Regions from separate parts of the Arthrobacter sp. TJ-240 genome, predicted to be linked through region 2. Evidence: riboswitches for the same ligand, from Rfam matches in the RefSeq annotation. Region 2 holds a riboswitch; the other holds the start of a gene.
The links. A riboswitch is a leader RNA that binds a small molecule or an ion and turns the genes downstream of it on or off. The one in region 2 is predicted to bind S-adenosylmethionine.

Region 1 (7,385 bases), on a different contig from region 2:
ACGGTGGGCATCACGCCGGGAATGATCGGGATGGTGACGCCGGCCGTGCGGGCTGCGAGGACCAGGCGCACGTAGTCGGCGGGGTCGAAGTACACCTGCGTGATGGCGAAGTCGGCGCCGGAGCGTTGCTTCGAGATCAATACCTCGACATCGTGCAGGAATGACGGCGACTCGGGGTGCGTGGTCGGATAGGCCGCCACCCCCACCGCGAGACGGCCACCGGCGAGTGAAGCACCGTGCCTGGTCTCGACCTCCCGGATCAGTGCCACCAGGTCCCGGGCGAAGGGCAGCTCGCCGCAGAACACCCCCGGCTCCGTCGGCAGGTCCCCGCGCAGGGCCAGTATGCCCCTGACTCCCAGCCCGACGAACTGCCGCACCAGCAGGTCCAGGCTCTCCCGTGTCTCCCCCACGCAGCAGAGATGGGCTACCGGGCGGAGCCGGGTGCTGGTGATCAGGTGGTCGATGAGCTCGACCGATGCCCGTCGTCGTGCCGGTGTGCCGCTGTAGGTCACCGAGACGTAGTCGGGACGGGTGGCTCCGAGTTCGTCGATCGTCCGCAGGACGGTGTCGCCGGCCTCCGGGGTGGCCGGCGGGTACAGCTCGTAGGAGAGCGACGGCGGTACCGCTCCGTGTCCTGAAAATACCATTCGAGCTCCTCGGTAGGGCCGAGGGAGCGCACCAGCAGGATGCCGCGAACCAGTGGTACCGGGCGCGGGCACGCCGAGTCCTCACGTGGGTTCACTGATGTGTCTCCATCGGTTCTGGCATTAGCACCGTTTCCGCTGTCCCCGAGGGGACAGCCAAATGGTTGCTGCGGCGTCAACAAGCCAGATCTCTCGGCCGCTCTTGATGGTTGGTGGGATCACTCTAAGCAGCGCGCCGCGCCGGGCGGCAAACCTGGCGCAACATGGCGCTGCGTGACGTCATGCGACACAGCCTCTGTCACAAAGGTCCGTCGCGACGTCATGGAACGACGCCGTGGGGTTCCGGGGACCGCTCTGCCGCTGTCCAGGGATTGATGGCCGGAACCGCCAGCCTCCGGTACGGTTCGATGTTCCCCGATACGACAGCGAGGCCCTTGTGGAGGGCTGTCGCCGCGATCAGGGAATCGGCGAGGGCCACGTCGGCAAGACCGGCGAGCGGCCCCCACGCCACGGCGACGTCGACGTCGACGGACAGGATGTTGGTGCCGAACCGTTCCGTGAATTCGTGCAGCCAGGCTTCGAGGTCCGGGAAGTGCTCGTTCCGGCGGCCCAGCGAGTGCAGCTCGCCGATGGTCAGCGCGGAGACGAAGATGCGGAAGTGACGGCGCCGATGGAGGAACCCGGTGACGGCGGGATGGGGGCTCGGACCACGCAACTCCGCGATGACGTCGGTGTCCAGAAGGAGGCCGCTCGGCGATGCCATGCCTCAGTTACCCGTCGGCCGTCGGCCCGCTCTCCTGGCGGACTCCCCTTCTGATCGCGGCGTCAGGAGGAAGGCGACGAACGCCTCGCGCGGAGCCGTGAGCACTTCGTAGTCCTGGATGCTCAACGCGATCATCGGGATCTGTGCGGGGAACGCTTTGGCTGGGGGTGGTGTCATGGGCGGACGGCGCAGGGCCGCGTCCTTTCGCGAGCTCTTGCCCGCACCAGATACCCACCGAAGGGGCGAATGCGGGCCGCTTCGTCATCCGAACCACCCTATGAGCGCGGGGTTGGTATGCGGCCTAGTCGGAGCTTGACGGCCGCAGTTCTTGAAGCTGTTGGAAGTATAGACATAACACGCCTGAAAATCCTCAGCCCAGAGCCAGGGCGGTATCGGACGCCAGCCCGACTGGTGCGAACCGGGACCACCCTGCCGCGCTTCGGTTTACAGGGTGGCCCCGGAACACTGGTGTGGCAGTGAGGCCACAGATCTTCAGCTCGTGGTGCTGAACTCGTCGCCGGCTTTGACGGCCAGGACGGGCCGGTCGACCTGCAGCAGGATGCGCTGTGCATGGCTGCCGAGGATGAACTTGCCGACCTGGCTTCTCTTCCGCAGCCCGATGACGATGAGGGACGCGTCCACTTCCTGAGCGAGGCCGATGAACTCCTCGGTGAGGTCATCAGCGTGTCCCGGCTGCCGCACGACGGCGTCGACTCCAAGGTCCCGCGCCCGCTTCACGAGGTCGGCCACCTGCTCCTCCGGGACGAGGGACGCGTCGACTGGCGCACCTTTCCGCGGTGAGTTCAGGATGACCACATTGGTGTTGCGCAGTTGTGCCTCCTTGAGGCCGGCGTCAAGGGCCGCTTCCCCTTCGGGGGTCGGGACATATCCGATGAGGATGCTCATACCGTTTCCTTCTTGTTGGTGGTGGACGCCTGCCTCGCCGAGCGGTTCTTCAGCGCCTTCTGGATGACGGGAAGAAGGATGACGACGATGAACACGAAGAGAAGCACGGCTGTGATGGGGCGCCCGGCGAATTGTGTGGCGTCACCGCCGAAGAGCAGCAGGGACCTGCGCAGGCTCTCCTCGAGGAGGGCTCCGAGGACGAAGGCGAGCACGAGGGGACCGGGTTCGAAGCCGAACTTCTTCATCAGGTATCCGACGATGCCGAAGAAGATGACCAGCCAGATGTCGAAGATGCTGTTGTTGATGGTGTAGACACCGATCAGGGTGATGAGCACCGTCACCGGGGCGAGAATCGCAGGACGTACACGGAGGATCCGCACGAAGATGCCGACCAGGGGGATGCTCATGATCAGCAGCAGGATATTGCCGATGTACATGGAGTTCACGACGCCCCAGAACAGTTCCGGATCGTTCTGTACGAGCTGCGGTCCGGGTGTGACGCCCTGAATGAGGAGGGCGCCGAAGATGATGGCCATGGTCGCGTTCGCCGGGATGCCGAGCGTCAGCAGCGGGATGAACGACGAGGTCGCTGCCGCGTTGTTCGCGGTCTCGGGGCCGGCGACGCCTTCGATCGCTCCCCTGCCGAAGCGGGAGGGGTCTTTCGCGCGCTTCTTCTCCATGGCGTAGGCGGCCAGTGAGGAGAGGGTCGCGCCGCCTCCGGGGAGGATACCGAGGAAGAAGCCGAGGACGGATCCGCGGCCGATGGCGCCGGAGGACTGCTTGAGGTCCTTGCGCGAGGGCCAGACGTTGGCGACCTTGGCCGGCGCCTGGACCTTGTTGTGGCGTTCCTCGAGGTTGTAGAGGATCTCGCCGAGGCCGAAGATACCCATGGCGATGGGCACGAAGTCGAGCCCGTCGGCGAGGGAGAGACTGCCGAGCGTGAATCGGGACTCACCGGTGAAACCGTCCCGTCCGACGGTGGCGAGCAGGAGTCCGATGGCTGCTGCGATCAGGGATTTGAGGCGGCCGCCGTTACTGACGGTTGCTACGAGCAGGATGCCGAGCAGCGCCAGGGCGGTGTACTCGGGGGGCCCGAAATCCAGGGCGAAGCCGGCGACGAGCGGTGCCAGGAAGGTGAGGCCGATGATGGCGACGGTGCCACCGATGAAGGAGCCGATGGCAGCGACGCCGAGGGCGGTGCCTGCCTTGCCCTGTTTCGTGAGGGCGTATCCGTCGAAGACGGTGACCACCGAGGACGCTTCCCCCGGAAGCCGGAGCAGCACCGAGGTGATCGTGCCGCCGTATTGAGCCCCGTAGAAGATACCGGAGAGCATGATGATGGCGGTGACGGGTTCGATGCCGTAGGTCAGCGGCAACAGGATCGCGATGGTCGCTGCGGGGCCGAGACCGGGCAGGACGCCGATCAGCATACCGATGACGACGCCGAGCAGGCAGTACAGCAGGTTGGTCGGCTCGAGGACGACGCCGAAACCGTTCAGTACCGGTTCGAAAAATTCCATGGGATTCCCTAGAACAGATGCGGGATGGGCACGTTGAGGGCCAGGACGAAGAGCAGGTAGAACGCAACAGTGATCACGACGCTCAGCAGGATCGTCATCCGCCAGGACTCACGGCCCAGGAAACGGAGCCAGACCACATTGAGGATCAGGGCCGGGATCTCGAAGCCGATCCGCCCGATCAGCAGGGTGAAGACGATGAGGCTGGCCAGGCCTGCTGCGACCTGCAGGCTGGAACGGGAGAACTTCTCCGCATCCAGGACCTTCCGGCCGAACAGTGCGAGGGCTGTTCCCAGCACGATGAGCAGGACACTGATCATGAAGGGCCACAGACCGGGCTCCGGGTCGGCGGGAGAACCCAGCCCGAGTCCTAGCGACCCGATGGTGCCTGCGACTCCGATGGCGATGACGACGACCGCCGAGGCGATGTTCGCACCCGGGCCTGCGGCTGGCGGTTTCTCCGCTTCCCATTGCGCGGCGAGATCCTCCGGCGTGAGGTCGTCGACGACATCGTCGACGAGATCCGAGCGGTGCACGGTGTGCTGACGCTCGGGGTGGAGGGGGTGCGAACCGCCGGCTGCCCGGTGGTCCGCATCAGGGGCCGGCATGGTCACTCGCCGCCGAGGTCGATGTCGTACTTCTCCACAAGCTCCTTGTACTTCGCGGCGTTGGCCGTCCACTCCTCGGCGACCTGCTCACCGTCGATCTCGTGCGGGGTGAAGAGATTCTCCTCGTTGAAGGACTTGTACTCCTCGCTCTCGAAGGCGGCCGAGACTGCCTCGCGGAGCTTTTCCAGGGCAGGCTCGGGGGTGCCCTTGGGAGCGGCGATCGCACGGTACTGGGAGACGGGGACGTCGTAGCCGGCCTCGAGGGCGGTAGGGACATCGGGCAGGTACTGGTTGCGCTCTTCGGAGAAGGTGACGATCGGAGTCAGGGTACCGGCCTCGATCTGGGGCATCGCCTCGCCCAGTTGAATCGTGGCGAAGTCGACCTGATTGCCGAGGATGGCCGTCATGGCCGGGGAGCCGCCGTCGAACGGGACGTCGGTGCCCTCGACGCCGGCTTGCTTGAAGAGCAGAGCCTGGGCGAGCTGGCTTCCCGTGCCGACGCCTGTCGTCGCGAAATTGAAGGCCTTGTCCGCAGCGACGATGTCTTCGACCGTCTTGTACTCGGACTCGGCATTGGCGACGAGCACATAGTCGTCCTGCGAGATGCCGGAGATGACCTCGAGGTCGTCGAGGGTCACAGCCTCATCCTCGCTGACGGCCAGAGGCGTGATCGCAATCAGCGAGGCGTTGAGCAGAATGAGGGTCTGGCCGTCAGGGGTTGCGTTGGCTACCTCCTGGGTTGCCAAGGCGCCGTTGGCGCCGGGCTTGTTCACCACGGGGATGGGAGCACCAAGGGTTTCCGAGGCGTTCTCCGCGATGGCTCGTCCGATCAGATCGGTGCTGCCCCCGGGATCCTGGCCGATGGTCAGGGTTACCGGGCCGGAAGGGAACTCGCTGCCCTCGCCACCTCCGCCGGAGTTGGCGACGTTGCCGCCGCAGGCGGAGAGCGTCAGTGCCAGGACCGCTGCCACACCCATGGTCGACGCGGAGCGGCGGGCGAACTTCGAATGGAACATTGGAATCTCCTTTGATGGAGGCCCAGGGTCGACCGGCCTGTGATGGCAGTCACTCTGCGCCTGATATGGAAAGCTTAGAAATCCGCGTCATGCATGTCTAAGCCCAATAAAGTATGAGCTGATACCCTCTGGGCATCATGTATTCCCTGGATCAACTGCGTGGCTTTGTGGCAGTCGCTGAAGAACTGCACTTCGGCCGTGCCGCCGAGCGCCTGCGCATGACGCAGCCACCGCTCAGCCGGCAGATCCAGAAGCTCGAGAAGGCCATCGCTGTCCAACTCTTCGAGCGCGACAGCCGCGGCGTCACGCTCACGGCCGCCGGCAGCGCCTTCCTCGGCGAGGCACAACGACTCCTGGCGCTGGCCGAGAGCGCACCCGATCTTGCCCGACGGATCTCGAAGGGATCGGCCGGGTCCATCCGCATCGGCTTCACCGCGGCATCCACGTTCGGCATTCTGGGCGCCCTGCTCAATGAGATCTCGACGGAGCTGCCCGAGGTGGACATCGAGCTGCGCGAGATGGTCACCCGTGAGCAGATCGACGCCCTGCGGGACGGTGACATCGACCTGGGGCTGGCCCGCCCTCCCTTCGACGAGGAGGTCTTCGGTTCGCGGCTGCTCTATCGCGAGCCTCTCGTGGCCGCAGTGCCGGAGACGCACCGCTTCGCCTTCATCGGTCGCCCGCTGACAGTCGAGGACCTCAGGACAGAACCGCTGATCATGCACTCACCCACCCAGGCGAGGTATTTCTACGACCTCATCGTGCGTCTGGCGCCCGCGGGCCAGCTGCGCTACGTGCATACGGTGGCGCAGATCCTCACCATGGTCTCGCTCGTGGCCGCCAACCGCGGCATAGCGCTCGTGCCGCACTCGACGACCGTTCTCGGCATCGAAGGCGTGCAGTACTGCGACGTCGAAGGCTTCGGATCGGATCCCGTCGAACTCTTTGCCATCTGGCTGAAGGAGTCCAAGAACCCGGCACTGCACCGCATCCTCGAAGTCGTCACGAGCCAGCACGACTAGGAGAGGCGATACCGCGAAGGTATCGAGCCATTCTAAAACAGTCTTAGACACGTATCGCTGCGCTTCATACGCTGAGTCCTATCGAACCTCCCGGTGCCTCCGATGGACGCGCCACCTCTACCGAAGGATCTCCTCGTGGCTCACCTGAATCCCTCCGAGCTGGCACAACGCATCAAGTCGGGTCTGCTCTCCTTTCCTGTCACGCACTTCGACCAGGAGCTGCAGTTCGACGAGGCGCGGTACCGGGATCACCTGGCGTGGCAGTCCGACTTCGACGTCGCAGGTCTGTTCGCTGCCGGCGGCACCGGCGAAGGCTTCTCCCTGACGACCGCGGAGATGGACCGGGTCGTACGCGTCGCGGTCGACGAGATCGGCGGCAAGGTGCCCGTCATCGCATCGGCTACCGGCGGGACCTTCTCGGCCATCGAACATGTTCGATCAGCCGAGCAGGCCGGAGCCGACGGAATCCTGCTGATGCCGCCCTACCTGACCGAAGCGGACCAGGATGGGCTGATCGAGCACGTCAGCGCTGTCTGCGCCGCAACGTCCCTTGGCGTCATCGTGTACAGCCGTGCGAACGCTGTCCTCAACGACCGCTCGGTCGCAATCCTCGCCGAGCGCAATCCGAACCTGATCGGGTTCAAGGACGGCATCGGGAACATCGAGCAGATGACCCGCATCTACGCCAGGGTCGGTGAACGCCTCACCTACATCGGTGGCCTTCCCACGGCAGAGACCTTCGCGCTGCCCCTGCTGCAACTGGGAGTGAGCACCTACTCGTCGGCGATGTTCAACTTCGTCCCGGAATTCGCTCTCGCGTTCTACCGTGATGTCATCGCCCAGGACAGGCCTGCCGTGTACGCGAAGCTCAACGACTTCGTCATCCCCTACCTTGACATCCGGGATCGG
Region 2 (7,385 bases):
CCCTACCGGGCACCCCGACACCCACCAGGCAATGGCGCGTCGTCGACATCGTGGTGGCCTCGGTCATCGCCGTCGCCGTCGGCGTGCTGTTCTTCGTCTGGTCCGCCGGCTACTCCGGCATCAGCATCCTCGCCGCAGGCTTCCCGCCGCTCGGTGGCCTGTACACGGGCGGCTGGCTCATCGCCGGCGTGCTCGGTGGGCTCATCATCCGCAAGCCGGGCGCGGCCATCTACTGCGAGACCCTCGCGGCGGCGGTCTCGGCCCTCATCGGCACGCAGTTCGGGCTCAGCGTCCTGCTCTCCGGGGCCATCCAGGGCGCGGGGGCGGAGCTCGTCTTCCTGCTCTTCCTCTACCGGAAGTGGAACCTGTCCGTCGCGCTCCTCGCCGGCCTCGGAGCGGGCCTCGCGCTCGCGATCAGCGAGAACATCCTCTACAACGCGCTCTGGAGCATCGAGTTCCAGCTGCTCTACGTGCTGTTCGCCGGGATCTCCGGCGTCGTCATCGCGGGCCTGCTGTCCTGGCTGGCCATGCGGGGACTCGCGAGGACGGGCGCGCTGTCCGCCTTCGCCGCCGGCCGGACGGCGGACGTGTGACCGCAGCCGACGGACCGTCCCCGGGTGCGGTGCATGTCCGCGCCCGGGGATGGGGCTGGCGCCACGCGGGCCGCAGGGCCTTCGCCGCGCGCCATCTCGACCTCGAGCTCCAGCCCGGCGAGCGTGTCCTGCTCCTGGGTGCTTCCGGCGCGGGCAAGTCCACCGTGCTGCACGGGCTGGCAGGATTGCTCGGCAGCCACGACGAGGGCGAGCAGGAGGGCGAGCTGCTGCTCGACGGCGCCCACCCCGCCACGGTGCGGGGGAGGGCCGGGCTCGTGCTGCAGGATCCCGAGACGCAGGTGGTCCTCGCCCGCGTGGGCGACGAGGTGGCCTTCGCCGCCGAGAACCTCGCCATGCCGCGGGAGGAGATCTGGCAGCGTGTGGGGCGGGCGCTCGACGACGTCGGCCTCGACCTCCCGCTCGACCACCCCACCACCGCGCTGTCCGGCGGGCAGAAGCAGCGCCTCGCCCTCGCCTCGGTCCTCGCGATGGAACCCGGCCTGCTCCTGCTCGACGAACCCACGGCGAACCTCGACCCCGACGGCGTCCTGGAGGTGCGCGACGCCGTGGTCCGCGTCCTCGAGCGCACGGGTGCGACGCTCGTCGTCGTCGAGCACCGCGTGGCCGTGTGGGCGGACGTCGTGGACCGCGTGATCGTGCTCGACGCCGACGGTGGCGTCCTCGCCGACGGCCCGCCCGCCACCGTCCTGGTGCAGGAGGACACCCGGGCGCGCCTCGCCTCGGCCGGCGTGTGGGTGCCCGGGCGGCCACCGGCCGTGGGCGGGACGATGCCCTCCGGGCCCGGGGGCGGGACCCTCCTGTCGGCGGAGGGTCTGGGCGTCGCCCGGACCCGCCGCGGCCCGGTTGCCGTCGACGGCCTGGATCTGCAGGTGCGGTCCGGGGGGGGCCTGAGCATCACCGGACCCAACGGTGCCGGGAAGTCGACGGCGGCCCTGACGCTGGGGGGCCTGCTGCGCCCGCGCGCAGGATACCTCTCCGCCGCACCGGCCCTGGCGGGAACGGCCGGCAGCGACCCGTTCCGGTGGCGGTCGGCGGAGCTGGTCCGGCGGATCGGGACCGTCTTCCAGGAACCCGAGCACCAGTTCCTCACCGCGACCGTCGCGGACGAGCTCGCGTTCGGCCCGCGGCAGGCCGGGGTCGTCGATCCGGCGCGCATCGGGTCCGTGGCCGAGCGGCTGCGCCTCACCCACCTGCTGAAGGCCAACCCGTTCACGCTCTCCGGCGGGGAGAAGCGGCGCCTGTCCGTCGCGACGATGCTGGCCACGGCCCCGCGCGTCCTCATCCTCGACGAGCCGACCTTCGGCCAGGACGCCCTGACCTGGGCCGAACTCGTGACGCTGCTGCGCGAACTCGTCGACGACGGCGTGGCCGTCCTCTCGGTGACGCACGACGCCGAGTTCATCGCCGCCCTCGGTGGCGCGACCCTCCACATCTCCGGCGGGGCAGGACGGCTGGTGGCCCGATGAGCGGCGACTACCTGACCCCGGTCCTCACGGGCAGGACGCTCCTGCGGGCCAACCCGGTGTCCAAGCTCTTCGCCGCCGCGGTGATCACACTGGCGCTCCTGTCCAGCATCGACTGGGTGAGCGCCGCGGTGGTCCTCGCCTGCGAGCTCGCCCTCATGCCGCTGCTGGGCATCAGCGTCGGAGGCCTCGCCCGGCGCATCTGGCCGCTCCTCGTCGCCGCCGGGGTCGGCGCCTACGGAACCGCCCTGCTCGCCGAGAAGACCGGGGCGGTCCTGCTCGACGTCGGGCCGTTCCTGTTCACCGAGGGATCCGTGGCCGCGGGCATCGCCGTCGGGCTGAGGGGGCTGGGGCTGGCGCTGCCGGGCATCTTCATCCTCCTCACCACCGACCCCACCGACCTCGCCGACGCCCTCGCGCAGAAGCTGCACCTGCCGCACCGCTTCGTCCTCGGCGGGCTGGCGGCGCTGCGGCTCGTGGGCCTCCTCGTGGAGCAGTGGGAAACCCTCGGCCTCGCGCGGCACGCCCGCGGCATCGGCTCGGACGGCTCCGTCCTCGCCCGCACCCGGAACCTGCTGGGGCAGTCCTTCGGGCTGATCGTGCAGGCCATCCGACGGGCCACCCGGCTCGCGACGGCGATGGAGGCGCGCGGCTTCGGCGGCGGAACCCGCACCTGGGCCCGGACGAGCACCTTCTCGGGCCTCGACGCCGTCGTCGCCGTCGTCGGGCTGCTCATCGCCGCGGGCGCGGTGACGGCGGCCGTGCTTGCGGGGACGTGGAGCTTCCTGCTGTCCTGACCGGACGGCCCGGGCCGTGGCTCTCCGAGCGCCCGGCGTCCCGGGCGGGACCCGCGGCAGACGCGAACGGGGGCCCGCCGAAGCGGGCCCCCGTGGTGGAACCGACGCAGTGCTAGAGCACGTCCGAGAGGAACGACCTCAGGCGCGGCGTCTGCGGGTCGTCGAAGATCGCGGCCGGCGGTCCGGTCTCGACCACCACACCGCCGTCCATGAACGTCACGGTGTCCGAGACATTGCGCGAGAAACCCATCTCGTGGGTGACGACCACCATGGTCATGCCCCCGGCCGCGAGGTCCGCCATGAGCGCGAGGACGCCCTTCACGAGTTCCGGGTCCAGGGCCGAGGTGGCCTCGTCGAAGAACATCACCTCGGGGTCCATGGCCAGTGCCCGGGCGATGGCGACGCGCTGCTGCTGGCCGCCGGAGAGGTTGCCGGGCCGGACATCGGCCTTGTGCTTCAGGCCCACGAGGTCCAGCTGCGCGAGGGCCTTCTCCCGGGCCTCGTCCGCGGACATCCTCCGGAGCTTGCGGAGGGCCAGCGAGACATTGTCCAGCACCGTCTTGTGCGGGAAGAGGTTGAACTGCTGGAACACCATGCCGATGCGCCGGCGCAGCTCGTCCGGGTTGTCCTTGAGCACGGACCGGCCGTCCAGCAGGATGTCGCCCTGGTCGGGTTCGATCAGCCGGTTCAGGACCCGCAGCAGGGTGGACTTCCCGGAGCCGGACGGGCCGATGACGGACGCCGTCGTGCCCTGGTCCACGTGCAGGTCGATGCCGCGCAGCACGTGGTTGGAGCCGAAGGACAGGTGCAGGTCCTTGCCGGTCAGGGTCCCGGATTCCTGGATCTTCACGCCTTCGCTCCTTCGCCGATCTTCGCGGCCAGTTCGTCCGGCTCGGGCTTCTGCTTCCTGCCCACGCGGAGCCGGTTGTCGATGAAGTTCACGAGGTGCGTCAGCGGGATGGTCAGGCACAGGTACAACAGCCCGGCCGCGATGAGCGGTGACAGGTTGCCGGTGTTGCTCGCCGCGTCGTTGCCGACCCGGAAGAGCTCACGCTCACTGGCCACGAGGCCGATGAAGTAGACCAGTGAGGACTCCTTGATCAGCGAGATGAACTGGTTCACCAGGGCCGGCAGCACGCGCCGCACGCCCTGGGGGACCACCACGAGCTGCATGGACGCGCTGTAGCTGAAGCCCAGGGCGCGCGAAGCCTCCAGCTGTCCCTTCTCCACGCTCTGGATGCCGGAGCGGAAGATCTCGCCGATGTAGGCAGAGGCGATCAGCGAGAGGGCGAGGATGCCCAGGGGGTACGGACTGGTACTGCCCGTGATCTCCCGGAGGATCGGACCCAGTCCCAGACCGATGAGCAGGATGATCACGACGGCGGGGAGCCCGCGGAAGATGTCCGTGTAGATGCGCGCGATCCAGCGGAGCACCCGGTTGCGGGAGATCCCCATGATCGCGAGGATCATGCCGACGATCGTCCCGATGATCCCCGAGGCCAGCGCGAGCATGAGCGTGTTCGGCAGGCCGACGGTCAGGAGGTCCGGCAGGACGGCGGCCATCGCCTCCCAGTCGAAGAAGGTTTTTCCGAGTTGTTCCAGGGCGTCCATGCAGGGACCGCTACTTTACTTCCACGGCTTTGCTGCCGGGCTTCCAGTCGGTGGGCATCTCGCGGTCCGGGTACCACTCCTTGGTGAGCTCGGACCAGGTGCCGTCGGCGACGACGGCGTCGAGACCCGCGTTCAGGGCGTCGATGAGCGGCTGGTTCTCGCTGTTCACGGCGTACGCGGTGAAGTTCTCGGTGTTGATGATCGTCTCGGCGATCGTGGTGTCGTCGCCCTCCTTCACCTGGCCGGTGGCCTGCTGCGACGGTGCCACCCAGGCGTCCACCTGCCCGTTCTTCACGTTGGCGTAGACGGTGTTGTAGTCCGGGAAGCGCACGGGCTCGAGGCCCAGGGTGTTGGTGACGTAGTCGTCCTGGACGGTGCCCTGGACCACGCCGACGCGCGTGCTCTCGGACAGGGAGTCGAAGCCGGTGACGGAGGAGTCGGTCTTCGCGACGACGGCCATGTAGCCGAAGTCGTAGCCGTTGGTGAAGCCGACGTTCTCCCGGCGGGCCTCGGTCGTGGAGATCGAGGAGGAGCCGACGTCGTACTGCTTGTTCTGCACCTGCGCGAGGAGCGCGGAGAAGTCCGTGGACGCGAACTCCACCTCGAGGCCCAGCTTGTCGCCGATGGCGCGCAGCAGCTCGTTGTCGTAGCCGGTGAAGACACCGTCCTCCAGGAAGATGTTCGGCGGGGCGTCCGAGAGCGTGCCGACGCGCAGCGTGCCGTCGGTGATCAGGCCGAGGTCCGCCGGATCGATCTCCTCGACCGGGGTGGTGGTCTCGGTGGTGTACTTGTCCAGCGACTGCTGGTCGCTGCCGGCCAGGGCATCGGTGGTCTCGGTGGGTTCGCTGCTGCTGGAGCTGCCGCAGGAGACCGTCAGGGCGAGCAGGGGCACGGTCAGTGCCGTGAGGACCTTACGGGAGAGGTTCATGGTGTCCTTCGTGGTGGCGGGCCCGGGAACGGGCGCGCTGGGTGGGGTGCTGGGACGCCGGAGACCGGCGGGAGGACTGCTGGCTGCTGGGTTACACGCTCGCTGTTCTGGGCTGTGCGCGCTGTGGCGGTCGGACCGGGCCGAACACCGGGGAAGGACCGCACGACGCCGTACTTGCCGACCGGGGGACTGGACCCGGCGGCCGAATCTTCACCTGGAGCACCCCACTACGGGAGAGGGTTGCTGTCCAGCCGGCCAGGGCCGATGGCTGGAACTCTTGATTTGAGCAAAACGCTAGGGCAGCACGGAGCGTCCGGTCAAAACAGGATCGGGGATATTGCGCCCCTTGACGCGGAATCCCGGCAGTTCACGGGCAGAGTGTGGCCGACTTCACACGAACCGGTCCACGAGTGCGGTCAGTTCCCCGGTGAGGGCGGAGGAGGTGCGGATCTCCTGCCCGTCGAGCGAGAGGACAGGCACGAGGAGCCGGATGCTCGAGATGAGCCACACGGCATCGGCGTCGAGGAGGTGGTGCGGTTCGAGCGGCCCGTACCCGAGGTCCCACCCCTGCTCCTTCGCCGCGGCGAACAGCGCGGCCTGCGAGGTGCCGGCCAGGATGCCGCTCTCGAGCTGCGGCGTGACGAGCGTCTTCCGCCCGTCGCGCACGTAGGCGAGCAGCACGGTGGACGTGGGCCCCTCGAGGACCTTGCCGTCGGAGGAGGTGAAGATGACGTCGTCCGCGCCGGACGCCTTCGCGTGGCGGATCGCGGCCATGTTGACGGCGTAGGAGAGCGTCTTGGCGCCCATGAGCAGCCACGGTGCGCGCTGCGCCACGGTGCTGTCGTACCCGCGCTCGAGGAACAGGACCCTCACGCCCGCCTCGCGCTGCGCCAGCGTGGCCGCCGGGACGGGCGCCACCTGCACCCACGCCGTCGGCCGTCCCGCGCTCTCCACGCCGCGGGTGGCCACGAGCTTCACGACGGCGCTGCCCAGGTCCGGCTCGGCGCTCGCGAACTCGCCGAGGGCGGTCCGGATGGCACGGCTCCAGGCGTCCGCTTCCGGCACCACCAGGTCGAGGGCCGCGGCCGACGACGCGAGCCGCGCCAGGTGCGCCTGCTCCTTGCGGGGCGTCCCCTCGACGGCGAGCATGGATTCGAAGACGCCGTCGCCGCGGGTGGCGCCGAGATCGGTGATCATCAGCTGCGGCTGCGAGGCGTCCGCGATCCTGCCGTCGTCGTGGTCGGGGTCGAGGAACACGAGAACCGTCATGGGCCCCAGCCTAGCGGGGGGTCCGCGACGTCAGGTGAGTCCGACCTTCCGGGTGAACAGCTTCTGCAGCAGGATGAAGGCGAGGAGCAGGGCGCCGATCACGATGCGCGTCCACCAGGAGCTCAGCGTGCCCTCGTAGGAGATGAACGTCTGGACGATGCCGAGGACGAGCACTCCCGCGAGGGAGCCGAGCACGTACCCGTACCCGCCGGTCAGCAGCGTGCCGCCGACCACCACCGCGGCGATCGCGTCGAGCTCCAGCCCCGTGGCCGCCAGGCTGTACCCGGAGAGGCTGTAGAAGGAGAACAGGATCCCGGCGATCGCGGAGCACACGCCGCTGATCCCGTACACGAGCACCTTGGTGCGCGGGACGGCGAGGCCCATGAGCACCGCGGAGGACTCCCCGCCGCCGATCGCGTACACGGTGCGGCCGAAGCGCGTCTGGTGCAGCACGTAGAACGCGACGGCGACGACGAGCAGGGCGATCACGACGCCGGGAGAGACGAACAGCTTCCCCGCCAGTGGGATCCTCGCCTGGGCCATCGACGTGAAGAACGGGTCGGTCACGGTGATGGAGTCGACGCTGATGACGTAGCAGAGGCCGCGGGCCAGGAACAGCCCGGCGAGGGTCACGATGAACGGCTGGATCTCGAAGACCTGGATGACCAGGCCCATAGCGAGGCCGAAGCTCGCCCCCGTCAGG

Region 1: another riboswitch for S-adenosylmethionine. It lies ahead of AC4D2C_RS03840 (PIN domain-containing protein); the one in region 2 lies ahead of AC4D2C_RS10510 (ABC transporter substrate-binding protein).

The regions. Positions count from the first base shown of each region.
Region 1 is NZ_JBZCNG010000001.1:777,798-785,182, reverse strand. Features, by position in the region: gene AC4D2C_RS03845 (methylenetetrahydrofolate reductase) at 1-647, opposite strand, end outside; SAM riboswitch class I at 750-856, opposite strand; gene AC4D2C_RS03840 (PIN domain-containing protein) at 964-1,407, opposite strand; SAM riboswitch class IV at 1,613-1,741, opposite strand; gene AC4D2C_RS03835 (universal stress protein) at 1,900-2,313, opposite strand; gene AC4D2C_RS03830 (tripartite tricarboxylate transporter permease) at 2,310-3,833, opposite strand; gene AC4D2C_RS03825 (tripartite tricarboxylate transporter TctB family protein) at 3,842-4,438, opposite strand; gene AC4D2C_RS03820 (Bug family tripartite tricarboxylate transporter substrate binding protein) at 4,441-5,454, opposite strand; gene AC4D2C_RS03815 (LysR family transcriptional regulator) at 5,592-6,476, shown strand; gene kdgD (5-dehydro-4-deoxyglucarate dehydratase) at 6,612-7,385, shown strand, end outside.
Region 2 is NZ_JBZCNG010000003.1:476,908-484,292, reverse strand. Features, by position in the region: gene AC4D2C_RS10535 (ECF transporter S component) at 1-593, shown strand, start outside; gene AC4D2C_RS10530 (ABC transporter ATP-binding protein) at 590-2,080, shown strand; gene AC4D2C_RS10525 (energy-coupling factor transporter transmembrane component T family protein) at 2,077-2,874, shown strand; gene AC4D2C_RS10520 (amino acid ABC transporter ATP-binding protein) at 2,987-3,724, opposite strand; gene AC4D2C_RS10515 (amino acid ABC transporter permease) at 3,721-4,485, opposite strand; gene AC4D2C_RS10510 (ABC transporter substrate-binding protein) at 4,496-5,413, opposite strand; SAM riboswitch class IV at 5,579-5,696, opposite strand; gene AC4D2C_RS10505 (aminodeoxychorismate lyase) at 5,804-6,682, opposite strand; gene yjfF (galactofuranose ABC transporter, permease protein YjfF) at 6,713-7,385, opposite strand, start outside.